Regions from separate parts of the Rothia uropygioeca genome, predicted to be linked through region 1. Evidence: riboswitches for the same ligand, from Rfam matches in the RefSeq annotation. Region 1 holds a riboswitch; the other holds the start of a gene.

Evidence for each region. A riboswitch is a leader RNA that binds a small molecule or an ion and turns the genes downstream of it on or off. The one in region 1 is predicted to bind S-adenosylmethionine.
Region 2: it holds a riboswitch for S-adenosylmethionine, as region 1 does, so the genes downstream of both, EWR20_RS02230 (ABC transporter ATP-binding protein) here and EWR20_RS09235 (cobalamin-independent methionine synthase II family protein) in region 1, are expected to answer to the same signal.

What each region holds. Positions count from the first base shown of each region.
Region 1 is NZ_NOIR01000003.1:251,937-257,151, forward strand. Features, by position in the region: gene EWR20_RS09220 (acetyl-CoA C-acetyltransferase) at 1-259, shown strand, start outside; gene purU (formyltetrahydrofolate deformylase) at 346-1,218, shown strand; gene EWR20_RS09230 (PTS sugar transporter subunit IIA) at 1,253-1,765, opposite strand; gene EWR20_RS09235 (cobalamin-independent methionine synthase II family protein) at 1,810-3,003, opposite strand; SAM riboswitch class I at 3,008-3,103, opposite strand; gene EWR20_RS09240 (amino acid permease) at 3,410-4,987, shown strand; gene EWR20_RS09245 (nucleoside hydrolase) at 5,126-5,215, shown strand, end outside.
Region 2 is NZ_NOIR01000001.1:508,881-514,095, reverse strand. Features, by position in the region: gene EWR20_RS02235 (thiolase family protein) at 1-1,051, opposite strand, end outside; SAM riboswitch class I at 1,256-1,392, shown strand; gene EWR20_RS02230 (ABC transporter ATP-binding protein) at 1,401-2,243, shown strand; gene EWR20_RS02225 (aliphatic sulfonate ABC transporter substrate-binding protein) at 2,323-3,366, shown strand; gene EWR20_RS02220 (ABC transporter permease) at 3,370-4,155, shown strand; gene EWR20_RS02215 (AMP-binding protein) at 4,182-5,215, shown strand, end outside.

The DNA.
Region 1 (5,215 bases):
GGCTCAGGATCTCGATTTCTGGGAGATCAACGAGGCCTTTGCCGCGGTCGCTCTGCAGTCCGGTCGCGACCTGAACATCGACCAGGAGAAGATCAATATTCACGGGGGCGCGATTGCGCTGGGTCACCCGATCGGTGCTTCCGGCGCGCGGCTGGCCTTGCACGCGGCCTACGAGCTGAAGCGCCGGAATGGCGGCAAGGCCGCCGTCTCGCTGTGCGGCGGCGGTGGGCAGGGCGAGGCCCTGTTGCTGTTCCGGTAGAAACCACGTGAATGCGCCCGGACCAGCACTCGGTGCCGGTCCGGGCCATGTGCGTTTCCTCGATCCTTAAGAAGCACGGAGATTTTATGACACATCGTATTGACCGTCTGGCGGACCAGGGCTGCCTCGTCGTCAAGGGACCCGACCGTCCGGGGATCGTCGGAGCCGTGGCTACCGCGATAGCACGCAACGGCGGGAACATTCTGCAGAGCGACCAGTTCACGAGTATTGACCAGGCTCCGATCTTCTACCAGCGGACGGTCTTTCACAAAGAGAACTTTTCCGAGTCGATCCCGGAGATAGAGTCCGACCTGCAGGAAACTCTGCTTTCCGTGGGGCTCGAATGGCAACTGATTGACCGCTCCAAGCCCAAACGGATGATCGTTCTAGCACCGAAATCGGACCATTGCCTGCTCGACCTCCTGTGGCGTCAGCAGCGCGGTGAACTTCCGGTCGAGATCCCCATGGTCATATCGAATCATCCAGACCTGCGCGAGGAGGTCGAATACTTCGGCATTCCGTTCCATCACGTTCCCTCCCAGGGCTCGGACAAGTCGGTCGCCGAGGCACAGATCATGGAGCTCGTGAGCGGGAAAGCCGACTTCATGGTCCTGGCCAGGTACATGCAGATTCTGTCCGAGGACTTCCTGCGGCGGATCGATGTGCCGATTATCAACATCCATCACTCGTTCCTGCCCGCTTTCGTCGGCGCCGGTCCTTACCGCATGGCCTGGGAACGCGGGGTCAAACTCATCGGGGCCACGGCACACTACGTCACTCCGGAGCTCGACGCTGGGCCCATCATCGAACAGGACGTCACGCGGGTGGACCACACGTTTTCGCCTGCGGATCTGCAGAAACACGGAGCGTACGTGGAAAGAGCGACTTTGTCCCGAGCCGTCCAAGCCCATGCGGAAGACCGCGTCTTCTGGCACGGGAACCACGCGATCGTGTTCTAGGGAGGACCTCCCCAAGGAATCGGGGCGTTAGCAATCAGTCGCGGAGCACAGCGGACGCCGCCACATCGCCCAGCGCCGCCTGACCGCCCTGTACTGAAAGCGCTTCCAGCCGGTCGGCGGAATTGGTGATGACCACGATGCTCGTCGGGTCCTTGCCCGCGGCTCGGACCGCCTCAATGTCCATCGTGCCCAGTCGTTGGCCCGCCGCGACCCGGTCGTGCTTGGCCGAATGCAGCTCGAAGGGCGCGCCCTTGAGCTCGACGGTATCGATCCCCAAATGCAGCAGAACCTCGAGGCCGTCGTCGGTCCGGATGCCGAGCGCATGCTTGCTGCTCGTCGTCACGGTCACTTCTCCGGCGACGGGCGCGACGATTTCTCCCGATGTGGGGTTCTGAATGCCGAAGCCTTCACCCATCATCTTTCCGGCGAAAACAGGATCGTCGACGTGCTCGATCCGAATGATTTCTCCCGCGACGGGCGCGAGAATCTGCAAGGGATGCTCGCTTGTGGGGGCGGCATCTTGGGGTTGGGGCTGATCAGCGGACATGAGCTCATTCCTTAAGGGAGATTGCGAAGGTTCTTCAGTCCACCCTAAAACAGTCGCTCGCTCGCGATGCGCGCACCCTCCGCCAGGGACTTGAGCTTGGCTTCCGCGATTTGCGGATGAAGACGTCCACCGAGGCCGCAATCGGTGCCCGCAATGACGTTCTCCTTGCCGACGACCGAAGCGTATTGCTCGATGCGCTGGGCCACGAGTTCGGGATGTTCGACGACGTTGGTCGAGTGGGAAACCACCCCGGGGATGACCAATTTGCCCTCTGGCAAACTCACATCCTCCCAGGCTTTCCACTCGTGGGCGTGGCGGACGTTCGCGGCTTCGAAAACGTAGGCGCCGGCGTTAATAGTGAAGAGCGAGTCGATGAGGTGCTGGATCTCGATGTCGGTCGTGTGGGGCCCGTGCCACGAGCCCCAACACAGGTGGAATCGGATTTGTTCTTCAGGTATTCCCCGCAGGGCATAGTTCGCGGCCTCAATGGCGAGCTGATTGAACCGGAGATACTCCTCGATCGTCGGTTCCGGAACCAACTGGTCCCATGCTTCGGCGATCGAGGGATCGTCGAGCTGGACGATGAATCCCGCGTCCGTGATGGCCTTGTATTCCTCATGGAGAACATCCGCCCAGGCGTAGATGAACTCTTCGTCGGTCGCGTAGTGATGATTTCCGATGCGTGAGGCCGAGCCGGGGGAGAGCGAGGCGATGAACGCCTCGGATGCGCCCTGTTGAGTCACGGCATTTCGCAGGTTGTTGATGTCCGCGGCGACGGCGTCCTGGCCTTTGTAGGTCAGCGGCCCGGTCGCGATCGGGAACTCGGCATCAGGGTCGTTGCCCAGGTCCAATGACTCATAGAAGTCTGCGAACCGGTTCCAATCCCGGCGGACGGCAAAGCTGTTGTAGCGTCCGTTTCCCGGGGTCTTGAGGATTTCCCGGAACGAGGTGTCACCGACAGTTTCGAGGCCACCGGTCCGGGCGAAGGAGTAGTGCCACCACGCGCCGTAGTCCACGTCACTGGCCATCGCGTGACCGTATTCGCCGTCGTTGACGACGTCGATTCCCCACTCGACTTGTTTCCCCACGATCTCGTGGACCGAATCGGTCAGTACGCGTTGGAAATCGGGTTCGGAAATCTCACCCTTGCCGCGTTGTACGTTGGCTTGGATGAGCTCGTCCGTGCGGGGCAGCGAACCCACGTGGGTCGTGCGGATGCGGTCGGAACTGTTCAGCATGTTTCCTCCATCGGTCTTGGCGTTAGCACCGACGAGGGTCGGGCCTCGTGGGTTGCTGCGGCGTCGTCGAGCCAAGTCTCTCGGCCGCTCGGGATGGTCCTATTCCTTGGCCCACTTTTCCCGGGATGAGCCCGGGATTCCAACGCAGACGAGCCAGTCACGGCTTGTGACACGGTATTTCGTGTGTGGTGCCTGTTACGTGATTGTGACACTTGGGGTTATCGTGTCGAATGCGTCTTTTGCCGATGCAGATCACTACAGCCTGTAGTCGTGACCACAACAGGGTGGTCGTGACTGGCGAGTGACCAGTTGATGCAACACCGACGCCGCGCGCTTTTCCTCTGGCTTGCCCGCCTCGCACAGGCGAACCGTCGGCCCCGCGGTGTCACGAAATCTAGAGGAACCTATGACTCAAACGCCTCAACAGCAGGCAACGAAATATCCGGAAGAAATGGCCTATGAGCAGGAACAGGCCGGACTTCAACAAGGCTTGGGGCCTCGACAGCTCCAAATGATCGCCATCGGAGGAGCGATCGGCACCGGTCTGTTCCTCGGTGCCGGAGGACGCTTGGCCAGCGCCGGCCCGTCCTTGTTCTTGGACTACGCGCTCTGTGGACTCATCGCGTACCTGATCCTGCGTCAGCTGGGCGAGTTGGTGGTTCACCGGCCTTCGTCAGGCTCTTTCGTTTCTTATACGCGCGAGTTCTACGGTGAGAAGGCCGCCTACGTCTCCGGGTGGATGTACTGGCTCAATTGGGCAACCACGGCCATCGTGGACTCCACGGCCATTGCGATTTACGTGCACTGGTTCGGTCAGTACAGCTCGTTCATCGACGCAATACCCCAGTGGTTCGTCGCGCTCTTTGTGATCGTGGTCGTGGTGATCATGAACCTGATCTCGGTCAAAGTCTTCGGCGAGATGGAATTCTGGTTCTCGTTGATCAAGGTCGTCGCCCTTGTCATCTTCCTGGTTTTGGCGATTGTTTTCGTCATTTTCGGCACACCGACAGGCAGCCCCCGTGGACTCGGGCTGATCTCGGAGAACGGCGGGCTCTTCCCCAATGGGTTCCTCCCGGCGATGGTCATCATGCAGGGCGTCGTTTTCGCATATGCATCGATCGAGTTGGTCGGCACCACCTCCGGAGAGACCCGCAACGCCGCCAAGGTGATCCCGAAAGCCATCAACACGGTGATTCTTCGTATCGCGATCTTCTACGTCGGTGCGATTTTCTTGTTGTGCCTGCTTTTGCCCTACACGGCGTTCAGCGAAGACGAATCCCCCTTTGTCACGTTCTTCTCATCGATCAACGTGGGGGCCGCGGGACCGATTATGGAGTTGGTGGTGATCACCGCGGCGCTGTCATCGCTCAACGCCGGGTTGTACTCCACGGGGCGCATTCTGCACTCGATGTCGATGGCCGGTTCGGCACCGCAATTCGCCCAGCGTCTGACAAAGTCGGGCGTTCCTTACGGCGGGATTCTGCTGACCGCGGCCGTGGCTCTGTTGGGCGTGATCCTGAACTACTTCGTTCCGGACGCGGCTTTCGAAATCGTGCTGAATATTGCGTCTCTCGGAATCATCGCCGGTTGGGTGGCGATCACGATGGCGCACATGAAGTTCGTCTCGCTCGTCAAGAAAGGACGTTACGAGAGGCCCAGTTACAGGGCGCCCTTTGCCCCGGTGACGAACTGGGTCACCCTGGTATTCCTCGGGTGCGTCGTGGTGCTGATCGGATTCGACTATCCCGTGGGTACTTACACGTTGAGTTCGATGATCATCATCGTTCCCGCGCTGATCGTCGGATGGTTCGCGGTTCGCAAGCGCGTCCGCGAGTTGGCGGCCGAACGGGAAGGCGTGACCGGTCTTTACCCGATCGTGGCGGATCGTCCGGCCGCACAGCGTACGCATACGCGTGGGCGTCACGGGCACGGAAACACCACGATCATCCATCAACCCGAAGAGGAAGAAAAAGACGAGGACTGACGCCCTATGCGGAGCGGTCAGGACACTGGGGGAGACCCGACGCTGGTCTCAGCAGGAGTAACCTCCTACTGAGACCAGCGTCGGGTCCGTCCGCGTCTGCATCTGCCGATCGGCATGGCTCGGACCTATGCTGGGTCCATGCCCCGCATTCTTTTGGACAACGACACAGGCATCGACGATGCGATAGCCCTGGTGTACCTGGCCGCCCAGCCCGAAGTGAGTTTCGAG
Region 2 (5,215 bases), on a different contig from region 1:
TGTTCACGAGGTCCGGATCCAGGCCGAGTCTACGGATCGAGGCGAGCGACTGAGTCGCGAAGGCTTCATTGATTTCTATGGCGCCCAGGTCCTCGACGCCCCAGCCGGAACGATCCAGGACCTTCTGACTCGCCGGGACGGGCCCGATGCCCATGATTTCCGGAGGTACACCGGCCGACGCACCATCCACAATCCGGGCGCGGACCTCCAACCCGTATTTTTTCACGGCTTTCTCGCTAGCGACGATAATCGCCGAGGCACCGTCGTTGAGGGCCGAGGAGTTACCGGCCGTGACCACGGATCCGCCTTTGACGACCGGCTTCAGCTTGGCCAGAACCTCGGTAGTGGTACCCGGGCGCGGGCCCTCGTCGGTCTCGACCAGACTCACCTCGCCCTTACGACCGGTAACTTTGACGGGCACGATTTCGTCCGCGAACCTGCCCGCCCGGATCGCCGCGTTGGACTTCTCCTGGGAGCGCGCCGCGAATTCGTCTGCTTCCTCGCGCGTGATTCCGTCCACGCGAGCAACCTCCTCGGCGGTCTCCGGCATCGAATACGTTGCCTTGCCGTTGCGGGACAAAGGACCGTCCACAAATTTCGAATTCACGAACCGCCAGCCGATTGAAGTATCGAAGACCTCACCGGGCTTGGAGAAAGGTTTGGTCGGCTTTTCCATGACCCAGGGCGCGCGAGACATCGATTCAACGCCGCCGGCGACCACGATCTCCGCGGCACCAGCCTTGATCATTTGGGAGGCGATCGTGATCGCGGACATCCCCGAGGCGCATAGCCGATTCACCGTCATCCCCGGCACCGAGTCCGGGTAACCGGCCAGCAACCAGGCCAAACGGGCCACATTCCGGTTCTCCTCACCCGCCCCGTTGGCGTTGCCCAGGATGACTTCATCGACGTCGGCCGGGTCGATTCCCGCTTCCTCGACGACGGTGCTGATGCACAGTGCCGCGAGATCGTCCGGGCGAACCGAGGAGAGGGAACCGCCGTATCGACCCACCGGAGTGCGGGCTCCACCGACGAGGAAGGCTGCGGGCATTTCGGGCATAAGAACTCCTGGTGGGACAGACTTAGAATTACTGACCATTCGTTCACTAATATCGCATCCGGTGTGACATGCGTCAATTCCACTCCATTCGCATCGTGCGCCAGGGTTACGGACTTTGACGGTCCGCAGTTCATCTCCCGCAATAGTCCCTCGCGAGTTGGAGCCCTTGCAGCACACGGGATTAACTGGAGGGGAAAACCATCCAGAGCGACTGAGAGACCTGGCTCGATGACGTCGCAGCAACCCATCTCCACGGTGATCTTTCGCTCTGCCCGCAGGCGGAGAGATCCTCCGCGGACGAGCACGGTGCTAACGCCAGGATTCGATGGAGTGATTGATTGTGACCTCGGCGCACTCGACGGAACGCGCGCAGGAAGCCGGGACGAAAGCGGCTTCGGTTCGGTTCCACGGCGTCGGAAAGTCATTCCCGGGATCCAGGCGCGGCGCTGCCGGGTCCGAAGTTCTCCGTGACGTGAACTTCACCGCGGAACCGGGGGAAATCGTCGCGGTCGTCGGCCCTTCGGGCTGTGGGAAGTCGACTCTTCTGCGTGCAGCGGCCGGACTCGACGCCGCGAGCGCAGGATCCGTCACGATTGACGGAACGCCAGTGCGCAACATCGATTCCCGGTGCGCCGTGGGATTCCAGGAACCACGGCTGCTACCGTGGCGTTCCATCACGGACAACGTTGCTCTCGGATTGCCGAAGAATGCGAGCAAGAACGGCGGACGCAGACGAGTCGCCGAGCTGATCGACCTTGTGGGTCTGGGAGAGCACGCGAGCCATCGCCCCGGGGAAGTCTCCGGGGGCATGGCGCAACGCGCGTCCTTGGCCAGGGCACTGGCACGCAACCCCAGAGTTCTCCTCCTCGATGAGCCCTTCGGGGCCCTGGATGCCTTGACTCGCCTGAAAATGCAGGATCTGTTGCTGGATGTTCATGGTCAGGACCCCACAACGGTTCTCCTCATAACCCACGATGTGGACGAGGCCCTGTACCTATCCGACCGCGTCGTCGTACTCGGCCGCACGGCACCGGGAGTACCGGCGGGGATTGTCGAAAGCGTTGAGGTCGGTTTGCCGCGCCCTCGTTCCCGGGAGGACGCGCAACTAGTCCGAATGCGCGGCCACCTCTTGGGTCTGCTGGGCGTGGACACCACCGCGCATGAGGCGTTTCGGGAAGTGTGACCCGCTGCGCCAACGAGGCCCGCGCCCATGGTTTCCTCGTTCATCCCCTCCTCGACTTCCTCGCAAGGACCCCAACCTCATGATCAACTTTTCCCGCCGAGACGCGGTGCGGGCCACCGGCCTCGGAGTCGTGGCATTCGCCCTGACGGGGTGCATGTCCGGCGAAGGCGCCGGACGCGGCGTCATCAACGCGGACGCGACCAGCAGCATTACCCTCGATTACGCGACGTACAACCCGTTGTCCCTGATTATTCGCAGGAAGGAATGGCTCGAGAAAGCCGCGGCCAATCTGGGGCAATCGGTCACGTGGCTCAAGTCGGCAGGTTCGAACAAAGCCAATCAGAACCTCATCGGTGCAGCTATAGACGTGGGGTCGACGGCGGGATCGGCCGCTCTTCTGGCGCGAGCGAACGGGGCTCCGCTCAAAACCATTGATCTCTTCTCACAACCGGAATGGTCGGCGCTCGTGCGCACGCCGGAATCGCCGATTCGACGGGTTGAGGATCTGGCAGGCCGGTCCGTCGCGGCGACGCTGGGGACGGACCCCTATTTTCTGTTGGTTCAGGCCCTCAAAGCTGCCGGCATGAGCACGGATGACGTCACGATCGTGAACTTGCAGCATGCCGACGGTCGGGCCGCGCTCGATACCCATCAAGTCGATGCGTGGTCAGGGCTCGACCCGATCATGGCGACCGCAGAAGACGAAGGCGGTGACGTCTTGTTCTACCGGAACCTGGAGTTCAACACGTGGGGCTTCCTCAACGCCCGGGAAGAGTTCCTGCAACAGAATCCGGAGGGTGCCCAGCTCGTCGTCGACGTTTATGCGTACGCCAGAGAGTGGGCACTGAAGAATCCGAGCGAGGCAACACGATTATTCGCCGAAGAAGCAGCAGTTTCCGGTGGGGTCGCTGAGAAAGTCTGGCAACGCACGCATTTGGACATCGATCCTGTGCCGGGCGAAGCTCAGCTCAAAGTACTCCGGAATGTTGCACCCATCCTCGTGGATTCCGGAGACGTCTCGGACCGCAAGGACGTCGACGACGCCGTGGCCAACATCATCGACAAGCACTACGCCGAGGCAGCGGACGCGCGTTGCGCGGCCACACGGATTGAGGGGAAGTAGAGCGTGAAATTCCTTCCGAGAAATCGTTGGGCCGTAGGCGCCCTGGGCTTGGTCCTGCCGTTGATCATGTTGCTGGTGTGGCATCTACTCTCCTCGACCGGTGTTTTCTCACCGATTCAGCTTCCGACGCCATCGGCCGTGGTCGATGCCGGGGTCGAGTTGGTTCAGCGCCACGAGCTGTGGCAACACGTGGGGATCTCGACGCAACGGGTAATCCTGGGGTTCCTCATCGGAAGCGCCCTCGGGCTGGTGATTGGTGCGTTGATCGGTCTCTCACACTGGACGAACGTCTTGGCCGGTCCGACCGTGGGAGCGGTGCGAGCCGTGCCGTCTCTTGCCTGGGTCCCCTTGATGCTGCTCTGGGTCGGCGTGGGCGAGAACTCAAAGGTCATTCTCGTCGCGATCGGCGCGTTCTTTCCCGTCTACACCACAGTCGCCGGTTCGCTGAAACACGTCGACCGCCAGCTGATCGAGGCCGCCCGCTCATTCGGGATCACTGGCCTACGACTTTTCACAACGGTTCAGCTTCCGGCGGTCATGCCGTCCGTGGTCTCCGGTCTCCGACTCGCCCTGGCCCAGGCATGGCTTTTCCTGGTGGCTGCAGAACTCGTAGGAGCTTCGATGGGCCTGGGCTTCCTGCTGACCGATTCGCAGAGCAACGGCCGAACCGACCGCCTGATTCTGGCGATCATTCTCTTGGCAATACTGGGCAAAATCACCGACGCCCTGGTAGGAATCTTTGAACGATGGACCCAACGCCGATGGGGCACCGCCCCGGCAGACGCGTAAAGGATCCGCAACGGATAGGAACGATCATGACTCTTCCGACAAATTTTGTCTTCTCGGACCCCCACAATCCGACTCCGAATCCCGCCACGATCTCCGACGCCGCCCGCGTTGATTTCTGGGAAAAACAGGCAGGACGCCTGTCCTGGGCCGAACCCTGGCACACCGCACACCGGTTCGAGAAGCCGCGGCCCATAGGCACTGACCAGGACGGAGCACCGGAGTTCAGCGTGCCCGAGATCGCCTGGTTCGAAGGCGGCAGACTGAACGCGGCCTATAACTGCGTAGACCGGCACGTCGAGGCGGGACGCGGCCAGCACATTGCCCTGTACTTCGAGGGCGAGCCCGGGGACCGGGAGGTCTACACCTACGCTCGGTTGCAGACGGAAGTCTCCCGTGCCGCGAATGCTCTGCTCGATCTCGGAGTCGAGAAAGGCGATCGCGTTGTGATCTATCTTCCGGTCATTCCGGAGACCGTCATCATCACACTCGCCTGTGCTCGGATCGGGGCCGTGCATTCGCTCGTATTCGGCGGCTTCTCCGCCGAAGCACTCAAATTCCGTGTCGAAGACACCGGTGCCAAGGTTCTGGTGACCACGGACGGTCAGAACCGAAGGGGCAAGGTCGTTCCCGTGAAGCAGAACGCCGACGAGGCCTGCGCGGGAGACAACTCCATCGAACACGTCGTGGTGGTCCGTCGGACCTCGCGTCCTGGCCGCAAGACACCCGCGGGTGTTCCGCTCTCCCCGTCCGACAAAGGCTTCCGTTCCAAGGACGAGCAAGCTGTGCCGTGGACGACGGGACGCGATGTGTGGTGGCACGACCTCATCGAGAGCGCATCCGATGTGCACGAGCCGGAATTCTTCGATGCCGAAACCCCTCTGTTCATCATCTACACCTCCGGAACAACCGGCCGCCCGAAGGGACTTGTCCACACGACGGGCGGCTACCTCACCCAGACGGCATACACTCATGCCCTGTTATTCGATCTCCTCCCCGAAACTCTGGACGAGGACGGAGAAGTCCGTCCGGATGAGCTTTCCGCGGAGAATGACGCGGGCAA